2 regions of the Pseudomonas sp. AC136 genome follow, and region 1 is predicted to be linked to the other one. Evidence: predicted binding sites of a transcription regulator. Region 1 holds the regulator's gene; the other holds the start of a gene.
What was found. Region 1 encodes sigma-54, which starts transcription at its own class of promoters, with help from an activator protein. Its sites were predicted from a motif close to ANTGGCATNNANNTTGCTNT; they were not measured.
Positions count from the first base shown of each region.

Region 1 (8,974 bases):
CCAATTGATTGCCGAAGGCGACGCTGAAACCATCCTCGCCAACCAGTTGGTGAAAGAGGTTTACCTGGGTCACGAATTCCGCCTCTAAGAGCATTCTGTAGCCGCAATCAGATGCGCACTACAGACTTCGATTGAGGACTAGGCAAACGCCTCAGACTTAGGCATATAATTTGCTTCCTGGTGGCGCTTCGGCGCCCTCGTTGTGGAAGCGCGTATGCGCCGGCGAATAAGGTCTTAAGCCCCCTCCATGAAACCATCGCTCGTCCTAAAAATGGGCCAGCAGCTGACGATGACACCGCAGCTGCAACAAGCCATCCGCTTACTCCAACTGTCCACGCTGGATCTTCAACAAGAGATTCAGGAGGCGCTGGAGTCCAATCCCATGCTCGAACGCCAGGAAGAAGGCGAGGACTTCGATAACAGCGATCCGCTGGCCGATGGCGCCGAAAGCGCGCCGCCCGCGCCGAACAACGAAGAGTCCTACCAAGACACCAGCTACCAGGAAACCTCGGCACCTACCGTCGACAACCTGGAAGACGGCGAATGGGGCGAACGCATTCCCAATGAGCTTCCCGTCGACACGGCGTGGGAAGACATCTACCAAACCAGCGCCAGCAGCCTGCCCTCCAACGACGATGACGAGTGGGATTTCACCACCCGCACCTCGGCTGGCGAAAGCTTGCAAAGCCATATGCTCTGGCAGCTCAACCTGGCGCCGATGTCCGACAAGGACCGCCTGATTGCCGTCACCCTGATCGACTGCATCAACGACCAGGGCTACCTGGAAGAAACCCTCGAAGAAGTGCTGGAGGCGTTCGATCCGGAACTGGATATCGAACTGGACGAAGTCGAAGCCGTGCTGCACCGCATCCAGCAATTCGAACCCTCCGGCATTGGCGCCCGCGACCTGCGCGAATGCCTGTTGCTGCAACTGCGTCAGTTGCCAACAAAAACCCCATGGCTGCCCGAAGCGCAGCGCTTGGCCGGCGATTACCTCGACCTGCTCGGCAACCGCGATTACAGCCAATTGATGCGCCGCATGAAGCTCAAGGAAGACGAGCTGCGTCAGGTCATCGAACTGATTCAAAGCCTTAACCCGCGCCCGGGTTCGCAAATTGAACCGAGCGAGCCGGAGTACGTGGTGCCCGACGTGATCGTGCGCAAGCACAACGATCGCTGGCTGGTGGAGCTGAATCAGGAAGCCATGCCCAAGCTGCGGGTCAATCCGCAATACGCCGGCTTCGTTCGCCGCGCCGACTCCAGCGCCGACAACACCTTTATGCGCAATCAGCTGCAAGAGGCGCGTTGGTTTATCAAAAGTCTGCAAAGCCGCAACGAAACACTGATGAAAGTGGCCAGCCAGATCGTCGAGCACCAGCGCGGCTTCCTCGACTACGGCGACGAAGCCATGAAACCGCTGGTTCTGCATGACATCGCCGAAGCAGTGGGCATGCACGAATCAACGATCTCGCGCGTGACGACGCAAAAATTCATGCACACCCCGCGTGGCATTTACGAGCTGAAGTACTTCTTCTCCAGCCACGTCAGCACCTCCGAAGGCGGCGAATGCTCGTCAACGGCGATACGCGCAATCATCAAAAAACTGGTTGCGGCGGAAAATGCGAAAAAGCCGTTGAGTGACAGCAAGATCGCTGGTTTACTGGAGGCACAGGGCATTCAGGTAGCCCGTCGCACAGTCGCCAAATACCGCGAATCCCTCGGGATAGCGCCTTCCAGTGAACGTAAGCGACTGATGTAAACGCCTGACCCGGTTCGCCTGCGAACCTCGCTCTGGCAAGACGGCTACACTGATCCAAGGCCAAAGTGTTCCGGCGACAAGCCCGTTAGCTTGTCTCTTACACACGGCAATAAGGAGAAAGCGGTATGCAAGTCAACATCAGTGGACATCAGCTGGATGTGACCGACGCCCTACGCGACTACATCGACGAGAAGCTCAGTCGATTGGAACGCCACTTCGACAAGATCACCAACGTGCAAGTGACCATGGAGGTCGAGAAGCTCAAGCAGAAAATCGAAGCGACTTTGCACATCGCCGGGGGCGAAGTGGTCGCCAACGCCGAACATGACGACATGTACGCAGCCATCGATCTACTCACCGACAAACTCGACCGCCAACTTATCAAACATAAGGAAAAGCAACTGGGTCGCCTGCAAGGCGCCACAGCTCGCTGACACCACCCCAACCCATGATTCGACTTGAAAATATCCTGACCCCCGGCCGCTCCCTCGTGGGCGTGCCGGGCGGCAGCAAAAAGCGCGTACTCGAACAAATCGCCAACCTGGTCGCCCGCGAATTGCCCGACCTCGACGGCCAAGACATTTTCGAAAGCCTGGTGGCGCGCGAGAAACTCGGCTCCACCGGTTTTGGCAATGGCATCGCCATTCCCCATTGCCGCCTGCCGGGCTGCACGGCTCCCATCAGCGCCCTGCTGCGTCTCGATTCCGCTGTCGATTTCGACGCCATTGACGGTGCGCCGGTCGACTTGCTGTTTGTGCTGCTGGTGCCCGAAGCGGCAACCGATGAGCACTTGGAATTGCTTCGCCAGATCGCCAGCATGCTTGATCGCAGCGAGGTTCGTGACCAATTGCGCCACGCCTCAACCAGCGAAAGTCTTTACCAGGTCGTCGTCGACGTACAAAACGGCCGCTAGACGAACAGGTGACTGTGCATGCGTTTGATCATCGTCAGTGGCCGGTCCGGTTCAGGTAAAAGCACAGCGCTCGACGTGCTTGAAGACAACGGTTTCTACTGCATCGATAACCTGCCCGCCGGGCTCTTGCCCGAATTGGCCGAACGCTCCCTGCTGCACACCGAACTGGTTCAACCGCTGGTGGCCGTATCCATCGATGCGCGCAACCTGCCCAGCCAGCTTAAACGCTTCCCCGAACTGCTTGCCGAAGTGCGTGCCCGCCACATTCAGTGCGATGTGCTGTACCTGGACGCCGACGACGAAACCCTGCTCAAGCGCTTCTCCGAAACTCGCCGCCGCCACCCATTGACCACCGACGAGCGCTCGCTGGCTGAAGCCATCCGCGATGAAAGCGTACTACTGAGCCCGATCACCGACCTGGCCGACCTCAAGGTCGACACCACGCACCTCAACCTCTACCAGCTTCGTGACACCCTCAAGCTGCGCCTGCTGAACAAGCCGGAGCCGGGCACTGCGTTTTTGGTCGAGTCGTTTGGCTTCAAGCGTGGTATGCCGGTCGATGCCGACTTGGTGTTCGACGTGCGCTGCCTGCCCAACCCGTACTGGAAGCCCGAACTGCGTGAGCATTCGGGCCTGGATTCGGTGGTGTCGGACTATTTGCAGGAACAACCGGACGTACAGGAAATGTACGACGACATTTACGCCTACCTGCACAAATGGCTGCCGCGCATTGCCGCCAGCAACCGCTCGTACGTCACCGTCGCCATCGGCTGCACAGGCGGTCATCATCGCTCGGTATACCTGGCGGACCGGCTGGGAAAAGAACTGAAGAAAACCCTGAAAAATATCCAGGTTCGTCACCGCGATCTCTAGAACCGCGGGACTCTATAGAAGGACTTAAGCAGCGATGCCTGCCTGTGAAATCACCATCATCAACAAGCTCGGCCTGCACGCACGCGCCGCGGCCAAATTCGTCGGCGTTGCGGGACGTTTCCCCTGCCAGATTCGCATTGGTCGCAGCCCGGAAAGCTGCGTAGACGGTAAGAGCATCATGGCCGTCATGATGTTGGCCGCCGGCAAAGGCACCGACATTCACCTGAGTACCGATGGCGAGCAAGGCGATGAAGCGCTGGCGGCCTTGGTGGAGCTAATCAACAACCGCTTCGACGAAGGCGAATAACGCCCCGCGCTTAAGCAAGCGCGGCGCACGACAGGCGTGCGCCGGCCGGCCTCAACTACCGGCCACCGTCATTTTCTCGATCAATACTGACCCGGTGCGCACGTTGCTGCGCAGCTCCAGATCGTTACCCACCGCGACGATTTGTTTGAACATGTCGCGCAGGTTGCCCGCAATGGTCACCTCCTGCACCGGGAACTGAATCTCCCCATTCTCCACCCAGTAGCCACCGGCACCGCGCGAATAATCGCCGGTCACCATGTTCAGCCCTTGGCCCATGAGTTCGGTGACCAACAAGCCGCGCCCCATGCGTTTGATCAGCGCTTGCTGATTTTCATCGCCATGGCTGACGAACAGGTTATGCACACCGCCCGAGTTGGCCGTGCTCGGCATGCCCAATTTGCGCCCTGAATACGTGCCGAGAATGTAGGAACGCAGCTCACCGTTTTCGACAAACGACTTGGCATAGGTCGCCAGCCCGTCCCCATCAAACGTGGCGCTGCCCAAGGCGCCGCGAATATGCGGACGCTCTTCAAGGCTCAGCCATTCCGGAAACAACACCTGCCCCAGACTGCCTTCCAGAAAGGACGACTTGCGGTACAGGTTGCCGCCGGATACCGCCGACAGAAAATGCCCGAACAGCCCGGTGGCCAGCTCGGCGGCAAACAGCACCGGCACTTCGCACGTCGGCACCGGACGCGCGCCCAAGCGGCTAACCGCGCGCTCGGCGGCACGACGGCCAATGCTGACCGCGTCAGCCAAATCTTCACCGCGACGGCTCACGTCATACCAATAATCACGCTGCATCAGGCCGTCGGCCTCGGCAATCATCACGCAGCTCAGGCTCTGCCGCGTGCTGGCGTAGCCGCCGACAAAGCCGTGGCTGTTGCCGTAGACGCGGCAGCCGCGGTGAGTGTTCAGGCTGGTGCCGTCGGCGTTTTTGATGCGGGCATCGGTGGCGAACGCCGCCGCTTCACATTCCAGGGCGCGCTCGATGGCTTGCTCGGGAGTGATGTCCCAGGGGTGGAACAGGTCGAGGTCCGGCAAGTCGCGCGCCATCAGCTCGGCGTCGGCCAGGCCGGCACAGTCGTCCTCAGAGGCATGTTTGGCGATGGCCAGTGCGGCCGCCACGGTTTCACGAATGGCCGCATCGCCGCTCGCCGAGGTGCTGGCCGAGCCTTTGCGTTGGCCGAGATACAAGGTGATGCCAAAGCCCTGGTCGCGGTTGAACTCGACGGTTTCCACCTCGCCCTGGCGCACCGAGGTCGACAACCCCTGCTCCACCGAAACCGCCACTTCGCAGGCGCTGGCGCCCTGGGCCTTGGCCTCGGCGATAATCCGCGCCACTTGCTCCTGCAATTGCGGCAGGGCCTGCGGCCCAACTACGTCTGCTGCACTCATAACCTACAACTCCAGTTCAGAGACCAGTCACCTGGCCAGGCCGGACAAGCGGCCTTCGACTCGTTATCATGGCGGCGTTTCCAACTGGATCGACCCCATGTCTGACTATTCCGACGACTTCTCCGAAGAGAAGAGCAAAAGCCAAGTCAAGCGCGAGCTGCACGCGCTGGTTGACCTTGGCGAGCGACTGACCACGCTCAAACCCGCCCTGATCGAGAAACTGCCACTGACCGACGCCCTGCGTCGCGCCCTGGCCGATGCGCCGAAACACACGGCTAACATCGCTCGTAAACGGCATATCCAATTCATCGGCAAGCTGATGCGTGATCAGAACGTCGATGAAATTCTGGTACTGCTGGACCAGCTCGATGCCTCGACCCGGCAGTACAACGAACGCTTCCACAACCTAGAACGCTGGCGTGATCGCTTGGCCACCGGCACCGACGATGTGCTCGAAGCCTTCGTCGCCGAATACCCGGACGCCGACCGCACCCATTTGCGTCAGCTGATCCGCCAGGCCCAACACGAAGCGGCACAAAACAAAGCCCCGGCCGCCACGCGCAAAATCTTCAAATACATCCGCGACCTGGACGAAACCAAACGCGGCTTGCGCTAAGCCCTACCCCGTTTTCTCGGGTGATGAACTTTTGTGGGAGAGGCTTCAGCCTCGATCTTTTGATCTTGAAAGCATCGAGGCTGAAGCCTCTCCCACAAGGATCTCGGTTTGCTTATGACCAGCCGTTGTTTATCCAACCGGCTACGCCCACCACCACAACCAAAAACACCATCACACCAAACCCACCCACCAGCCAGATATTGGCATTGCGTTTGGTAGCGTCGTAGCGGCCCCAGGTCAGTAGCAGCAGCAAACCGCGCCCCAACTGGTACGCCAGCAAATCGACAATAACGCTGAGAACTCCGTCGACCATCAGCTCCCAGTCCCGCCCACGGTAATCAAATCAATCTTCAACGTCGGCTGCCCCACACCGACCGGCACCGACTGCCCGTCTTTGCCGCAGGTGCCCACGCCGCTGTCCAGTTCCAGATCGTTGCCGACCATCGATACCTTGCTCATGGCTTCCGGGCCGTTGCCGATCAGCGTGGCGCCTTTGACCGGGGCGGTGATTTTGCCGTCTTCGATCAGGTAGGCCTCGCTGGTGGAGAACACGAACTTGCCGCTGGTGATGTCGACCTGGCCGCCGCCGAGGTTGGCGCAGTAGATGCCCTTCTTCACCGAGCGAATAATTTCTTCCGGGTCGCTTTCGCCGGCCAGCATGTAGGTGTTGGTCATGCGTGGCATCGGCAGGTGTGCGTAGGATTCGCGGCGGCCATTACCGGTGGCGGCCACGCCCATCAGGCGGGCGTTGAGTTTGTCTTGCATATAGCCCTTCAACACGCCGTTTTCGATCAGGGTGGTGCATTGGGTCGGTGTGCCTTCGTCGTCCATGCTCAACGAACCACGGCGGCCGAACAGGGTGCCGTCGTCAACGATGGTGCACAGGCTGGACGCCACTTTTTCACCGATGCGGCCGCTGTAGGCCGAGCTGCCTTTGCGGTTGAAGTCGCCTTCCAGGCCATGGCCAACCGCTTCGTGCAGCAGCACGCCAGACCAGCCCGCGCCCATCACCACTGGCATGGAGCCGGCCGGTGCGGGAATGGCTTCGAGGTTCACCAGTGCCTGGCGCAGCGCTTCGCGTGCATAGCCCATGGCGCGGTCTTCGGTGAGGAAGTACAGGTAGTCGGAGCGGCCACCACCGCCCTGCCCGCCGCGTTCGCGACGGCCGTTCTGTTCGACGATGACGCTGACGTTGAAGCGCACCAGCGGACGAATATCGGCGCCCAGGCTGCCATCGGCGGCAGCGACCAGAATGCGTTCCCACACGCCGGCAAGGCTGACGGTCACTTGTTTAATGCGCGGATCAAGCGCGCGCGTGGCAACGTCGACGCGTTTGAGCAGCTCGACCTTTTCCGCACGGGTCAGCACTTCCAGCGGGTTTTCCGGCGCATACAGACGCGCCACTTCGGGACTGACAAACGCCTGCACTCGACCATTCTGGCCAGCCCGAGCGATCGAACGGGCAGCGCGGGCCGCTTCGCTCAATGCGACGGGGGTGATGGCGTTGCTGTAGGCGAAGCCGGTTTTTTCGCCGGATTGGGCGCGCACGCCAACGCCTTGATCGAGGTTGAAACTGCCTTCTTTGACGATGCCGTCTTCCAGCACCCAGGTTTCCGAAACCTGACCGTGAAAGTACAGGTCAGCCGCATCGATTCCCGGCCCAGCCAGCTCGCCGAGCACGCCCGGCAACTGGTCAATGCTCAAACCGCCAGGGCCCAGCAGATGCTCGCTCACGGACAGCAACATGTCGCTCATTTAGTTACTCCATAGGCTCTGGTGAGCCTTCAGGTCGGCGCCTTCAGCGACGACACAGCAAAACGGCGGTGCGTGTGCACCGGCATACGTTGACGGATGTCTGCCTGCTCAACCGCATCGCGGTCGGCCAGCAGCACAGCCGCACCTTGGGCCTGCTCGGCAAGCACCCGACCCCAGGGGTCGATGATTGCCGCATGGCCGAATGTTTCGCGCCCCTTCGGGTGCAGACCGCCCTGTGCGGCGGCCAGGATGTAGCACTGCGTTTCTATCGCTCGCGCCCTGAGCAGCACCTGCCAATGTGCGGCGCCCGTCACGGCGGTGAACGCTGCGGGCGCGGTAATCAGCTCGGCACCCGCCTCACGCAAGGCGCCATACAACTCGGGGAAGCGCAGGTCGTAACAGACCGTCAGGCCCAAGCGTCCTACAGGCGTATCGGCGACCACCACATTGCCGCCAAACGCGTAGTCATCCGACTCGCGGTAACGACCACGGCTGTCAGCCACGTCCACATCGAACAGGTGCAGCTTGTCGTATCGCGCGACTTGCTCGCCGTGCGCATTGATCAATAACGAGCACGCGTGGGACTTGGCGTCTGGCTGATCCTGCGGCGGCAGAGGCATGGTGCCCGCCACTATCCATAACTTGAGGTCGCGGGCGGTCTGTTTCAACCACGGCAGTATCGGTCCGTCGCCAAGGGCTTCGGCGCGTCCCAGTGTGGCGAGGTCGCTGCGGCCCATGGCGGCAAAGTTTTCCGGCAGCACCGCCAGTTGCGCGCCCTGCTCGGCGGCTTGCTGCAACAGCAGGCGAGCTTGGGCGAGGTTGGCCAGCACGTCGTCCTGGCTGACCATTTGAATCACCGCGAGGGACATAGGCGCTCCCTTAAGGTTAGCGAGGTTTTTCGAAGGGCTTGTCGAAGGCAATTTTCGGATCTTGCCAAGAACCCTTCACGCTGTACTGCACGCTGGCGAAGCGGGCGACTTGTTTGCCCAGCAGCTTGTCGGCCACGAACAGCGCACCACCAATGGCCGGCGCACCGACAATCAGCGCGGCCAGCGGCAGGTTGTTGGTCAGCGGCAAGGTCACCAACAGTTTGGCATCCACCTGGTTGCTCGCCATGTCCAGCGTGCCATTCATTTCCAGGTTGCTCGACGGCCCAGTGAGGGTGATCGGCTCTTTGGTCACGTACACGCCGTTGGTGGCGACCAGCAGGCCTTTTACCCGGTCGTAGCTCAGGCCTTTGTCTAGCAGGTCGGAGAAATCCAGGCGCAGGCGGCGGCCGATGGAGTTGAAGTTAAGCAGACCAAACACTCGCAGCGCCGCCGTCGAGCCTTGGGCTTCGACGAACTGGCCTTT
Region 1 is NZ_OZ409865.1:2,188,367-2,197,340, forward strand. Features, by position in the region: gene lptB (LPS export ABC transporter ATP-binding protein) at 1-88, shown strand, start outside; gene ACZZZU_RS09920 (RNA polymerase factor sigma-54) at 248-1,759, shown strand; gene hpf (ribosome hibernation-promoting factor, HPF/YfiA family) at 1,885-2,193, shown strand; gene ptsN (PTS IIA-like nitrogen regulatory protein PtsN) at 2,208-2,672, shown strand; gene rapZ (RNase adapter RapZ) at 2,691-3,545, shown strand; gene ACZZZU_RS09940 (HPr family phosphocarrier protein) at 3,580-3,852, shown strand; gene pmbA (metalloprotease PmbA) at 3,904-5,250, opposite strand; gene yjgA (ribosome biogenesis factor YjgA) at 5,348-5,866, shown strand; gene ACZZZU_RS09955 (hypothetical protein) at 5,979-6,179, opposite strand; gene tldD (metalloprotease TldD) at 6,179-7,621, opposite strand; gene ACZZZU_RS09965 (carbon-nitrogen hydrolase family protein) at 7,651-8,490, opposite strand; gene ACZZZU_RS09970 (YhdP family protein) at 8,507-8,974, opposite strand, start outside.

Region 2 (4,502 bases), 1.5 Mb from region 1:
CGATGAGCCGCGCGCAACGACAAGCCGAGGCGCTCGCATGCAGTTTCGAGCCAGGCCTGATCGCTTTGCAGCAACCCACAATGTTCGCGCAAGCCAGGCAGGTCGAGGAACGCGTTGGCAATACCTTGCCGCTCTGTCTGGAGGGTTCTGGCGCGCGCCACCTGAGCGGCCGCCGTGGCGGTTGAAGTATTGGACGAGGTCGTGGCGTGCAACACCGTGGTTTCACGAGCCACCGTGACATGCAGGTCGATACGATCCAGCAGTGGGCCGGACAGTTTTCCTCGGTAGCGTTGTAGTTGCTCCGTACTGCACCGGCACCGCCCGCTTGGGTCGCCAAGGTAGCCGCACGGGCAGGGATTCATGGCGGCTACCAATTGAAAGCGCGCCGGGAAGTGCACTTTGTCTTTGGCTCGGGCGATGACGATATGGCCGCTTTCTAGAGGCTCGCGCAGCACTTCGAGTACGCGTCGATCAAATTCAGGAAGCTCATCCAGAAACAGTACGCCATGGTGCGCCAGAGTGATTTCGCCGGGCTGGGGGCGACTGCCTCCGCCGACCAATGCCGGCCCCGACGCTGTGTGGTGGGGATGGCGAAACGGCCGTTGCGGCCAGGCGCTCATCGGCGTGTGGCTGGCGACCGATTGAATCGCCGCCACTTCGAGCGCTTCCTGCTCATTCAGCGGGGGTAGCAGCCCTGGGAGTCTGCTGGCGAGTAGCGTCTTGCCAGTGCCCGGTGGACCGCTTAGCAGCAGATTGTGAGACCCCGCAGCAGCCACCAGCAGCGCCCGTTTTGCGGCGATCTGGCCTTGCACTTCGCAAAGATCCGGGTAGGGCGCGCATTGGCGCAATAGTCCCTTTGCCTGATAAGGCGCGATGGGGGCGAGCCCATTGAAGTGGGCGGCCAGCTCCAGCAGGTGATCGGCAGCCAGCACCGTCAGGCCTGACGCCAAACTGGCTTCTTCGGCGTTGCAGCGCGGCACTACCAAGGTGCGCCCCGCGGCACGCACCGCAAGCGCTGCCGGCAATACGCCCTGTACTGGGCGTAAGGCGCCTGAGAGCGCCAGCTCCCCGAGGCATTCGATATGTTCCAGCGCGGCCAATGGAACCTGGCCGCTGGCGGCGAGTATTCCAAGCGCGATGGCCAAATCGAAGCGGCCGCCGTCTTTAGGTAAATCGGCTGGAGCGAGGTTTAAGGTGATACGACGTTGGGGAAATTCGAAGGCGCAATTCAGAATCGCGCTACGCACGCGGTCCTTGCTTTCTTTGACGGCGGTTTCAGGCAAGCCCACCAGGGTCAGCGAGGGCAGGCCATTGGCCAAGTGCGCTTCGACGATTACAGAGGGTGCTTGGACGCCGACTTGGGCGCGGCTATGGACGATAGCCAAAGACATGGATCACTCCTTGATCACATGCCGCTCAGTCCGAGTGGATTACTCGCTGGGCGGCGTTAATTTTTCTTCCAACTCAGCGACCTTCGCCTCAAGCGCTTCAAGGCGCGCACGGGTGCGGGCAAGCACGGCCATCTGACTGTCAAACTCTTCGCGGCTAACCAAGTCGAGCTTGCTGAAGCCACTTTGCAGCAGCACTTTAAATTGGCTTTCGAACTCGCTGCGCGGCAAGGGGGGTTCGCCATTGAACAAGCGCGAGGCGTGGGTGCTTAGGGCGTCAAGTAGGGCTTTAGGCGGCAGCATAAGAAGGTTCCAAATTGGTCGGCCGGCAGTGTAACACGCAGCATTAGGACGCCAGGCCGAGGGGTTTTGCACGGTTTTGGCGCGTAGCCGAAGTGAGGCTTGCACCGTTGTTGAGCGTGACTCGCCCGGGCGCTTTGGTCACGGCGCAGCTTTGACCCCATAACTCGCTGAATTCCAAGCTTTTCCCTGAGCTGGCAAGCTTTCTGCTTAGTGGGCTATGACGCATGCACCGATGCAGTTCGGCTGCGTAAGGCGAAGCGGGGGAGTCGTTTCGTCAGGAGCGATTGGTTGTGTCGAGAGCCCTCCCTGAGGACGTTCGATGCGTTACAAAGCCAGACACTGCGCTTAGACTTGAACCGGGTTCGTTTTTCCTGGGGCAAGTCCACCAATACGGGAGAGAGTTTCATGAAGTTAGTAACTGCCATCATCAAACCGTTCAAGCTGGACGATGTGCGCGAGTCGCTATCGGAGATCGGCGTGCAGGGCATTACTGTCACTGAAGTCAAAGGCTTCGGTCGTCAGAAAGGCCATACCGAGTTGTATCGCGGCGCCGAATACGTGGTCGATTTCTTGCCCAAAGTGAAGATCGACGTGGCCATTGCTGATGATCAGCTGGACCGCGTTATCGAAGCCATCACCAAGGCGGCCAACACCGGCAAGATCGGTGACGGCAAGATCTTCGTGGTCAATCTGGAACAGGCCATCCGCATCCGTACCGGCGAAACCGGCACCGACGCAATCTAAAAAGCCGCCGAACCCAACGCCCCAGGAGAAAACAATATGACTCTGCGTAAGCTCGCAGGGCTAGGAGCCCTTTTGTCCCTCGTTACCCCAGGCTTGGCCATGGCGGACGAGGTTGTGTTGAATACCGGCGACACGGCGTGGATGCTGACCGCTACCGCCTTGGTGCTGTTTATGACCATCCCGGGCCTCGCGCTGTTCTACGGCGGCATGGTTCGCTCCAAGAACATCCTTTCGGTGATGATGCAGTGCTTCGCCATCACCGGCCTGATCAGCATTCTGTGGGTCGTTTACGGCTACAGCATGACGTTCGATGTCACTGGCATGGAACAGGGCGTTGTTAACTTCAATTCGTTTGTAGGCGGGCTGTCCAAAGCCTTCCTGGCCGGCGTCACGCCAGCCAGCCTGACCTACGCGGTCCCGGAAGCTGTGTTCATCACCTTCCAAATGACCTTCGCCATCATTACTCCTGCTCTGATCGTCGGCGCTTTCGCAGAACGCATGAAGTTCTCCGCCATGCTGATCTTCATGGGTGTGTGGTTCACGCTGGTTTACGCGCCAATCGCCCACATGGTGTGGAGCGGTAACGGCGGTCTGATGTGGGACTGGGGCGTACTGGACTTCGCTGGCGGCACCGTGGTGCACATCAACGCCGGTATCGCCGGTCTGGTTGCCTGCATCGTGATGGGCAAGCGCAAAGGCTACCCAACCACGCCAATGGCACCGCACAACCTGGGCTACACCCTGGTAGGTGCTGCGATGCTGTGGATCGGCTGGTTCGGCTTTAACGCCGGCTCCGCTGTTGCTGCCAACGGCACCGCCGGCATGGCCATGCTGGTTACCCAGATCGCCACCGCTGCTGCGGCGCTGGGCTGGATGTTCGCCGAGTGGATTACCCACGGTAAGCCAAGTGCTCTGGGCATCGCTTCGGGTGTGGTCGCCGGTCTGGTGGGCATTACTCCGGCCGCTGGTACCGTAGGCCCAATGGGCGCTCTGGTAATCGGTCTGGCTGCTGGCGTGATCTGCTTCTTCTGCGCCACTACCCTGAAACGCAAACTGGGCTACGACGATTCCTTGGATGCCTTTGGTGTTCACGGTATCGGCGGCATCGTCGGCGCAATTCTCACCGGCGTATTCGCAGCACCTGCACTGGGTGGCTTCGGCACCGTTGAAGACATCGGCGCGCAAGTGATCACTCAGATCAAAGGCGTCGGCTTCACCGTGATCTACACCGCGGTCGTCACGTTTGTGATCCTGAAAGTGCTGGACCTGGTGATGGGTCTGCGTGTTAGCGAAGAAGAAGAGACGGTGGGTCTCGACTTGGCGCAACACAACGAGCGTGGCTACAACCTGTAAGCTTTTTACAGGCAACACCCGCAGAAAAAATGCCCGGCTTTTGCCGGGCATTTTGCGTTTTGCGCTAGCGTGATTTACGACCATTGTCGAGCGCCGCGGGCTTGAAAAGATGGATCGCTTAAATAAACTCAAACGCTCTGGCCTGCGCCCTTTGCTTTTTCCACGAGCACGCTAGAATGCGCGCCGAACGAGCGGAGATGCTTATGTGGCAACAACGCGAATTCACCTTGCAGGCACGCCCGCGAGGCTTCCATTTGGTGACCGATGAGGTGACGGCGAAATTGCCTGAACTGGCTGGCTACCGCTTGGGTCTGTTACATCTGTGGCTGTTGCACACCTCGGCTTCACTGACTATTAACGAGAATGCCGACCCGGCTGTGCGACGCGACTTTGAGCGGTTCTTCAATCGTCTGGTCCCTCAAGTTGGCAGTGCGTATGCCGACATCAACGACCAGGACGTTTACGAACACAACGACGAAGGCGCGGACGATTTGCCCGCGCACTTCAAGGCCAGTTTGTTGGGGTGCCAGGTGACGCTGCCGATACGTGCGGGTCGTTTGGCCTTAGGCACCTGGCAAGGGATTTACCTGGGTGAGCACCGTGATCACGGTGGCCCCAGAAGAGTGCTTGCGACCCTGCAGGGCGAGACTCTTTGAATTTTTTCTGGCAATGCGCGACAGCGTGTATTGCTGGGCTATAACTAACCTGCTTTTC
Region 2 is NZ_OZ409865.1:3,642,081-3,646,582, forward strand. Features, by position in the region: gene ACZZZU_RS16130 (YifB family Mg chelatase-like AAA ATPase) at 1-1,391, opposite strand, end outside; gene ACZZZU_RS16135 (accessory factor UbiK family protein) at 1,431-1,691, opposite strand; gene glnK (P-II family nitrogen regulator) at 2,097-2,435, shown strand; gene ACZZZU_RS16145 (ammonium transporter) at 2,472-3,788, shown strand; gene ACZZZU_RS16150 (secondary thiamine-phosphate synthase enzyme YjbQ) at 3,992-4,444, shown strand.
Region 2: a site for sigma-54 is predicted at 1,882-1,901, ahead of glnK (P-II family nitrogen regulator). Genes of this name have one in related genera too.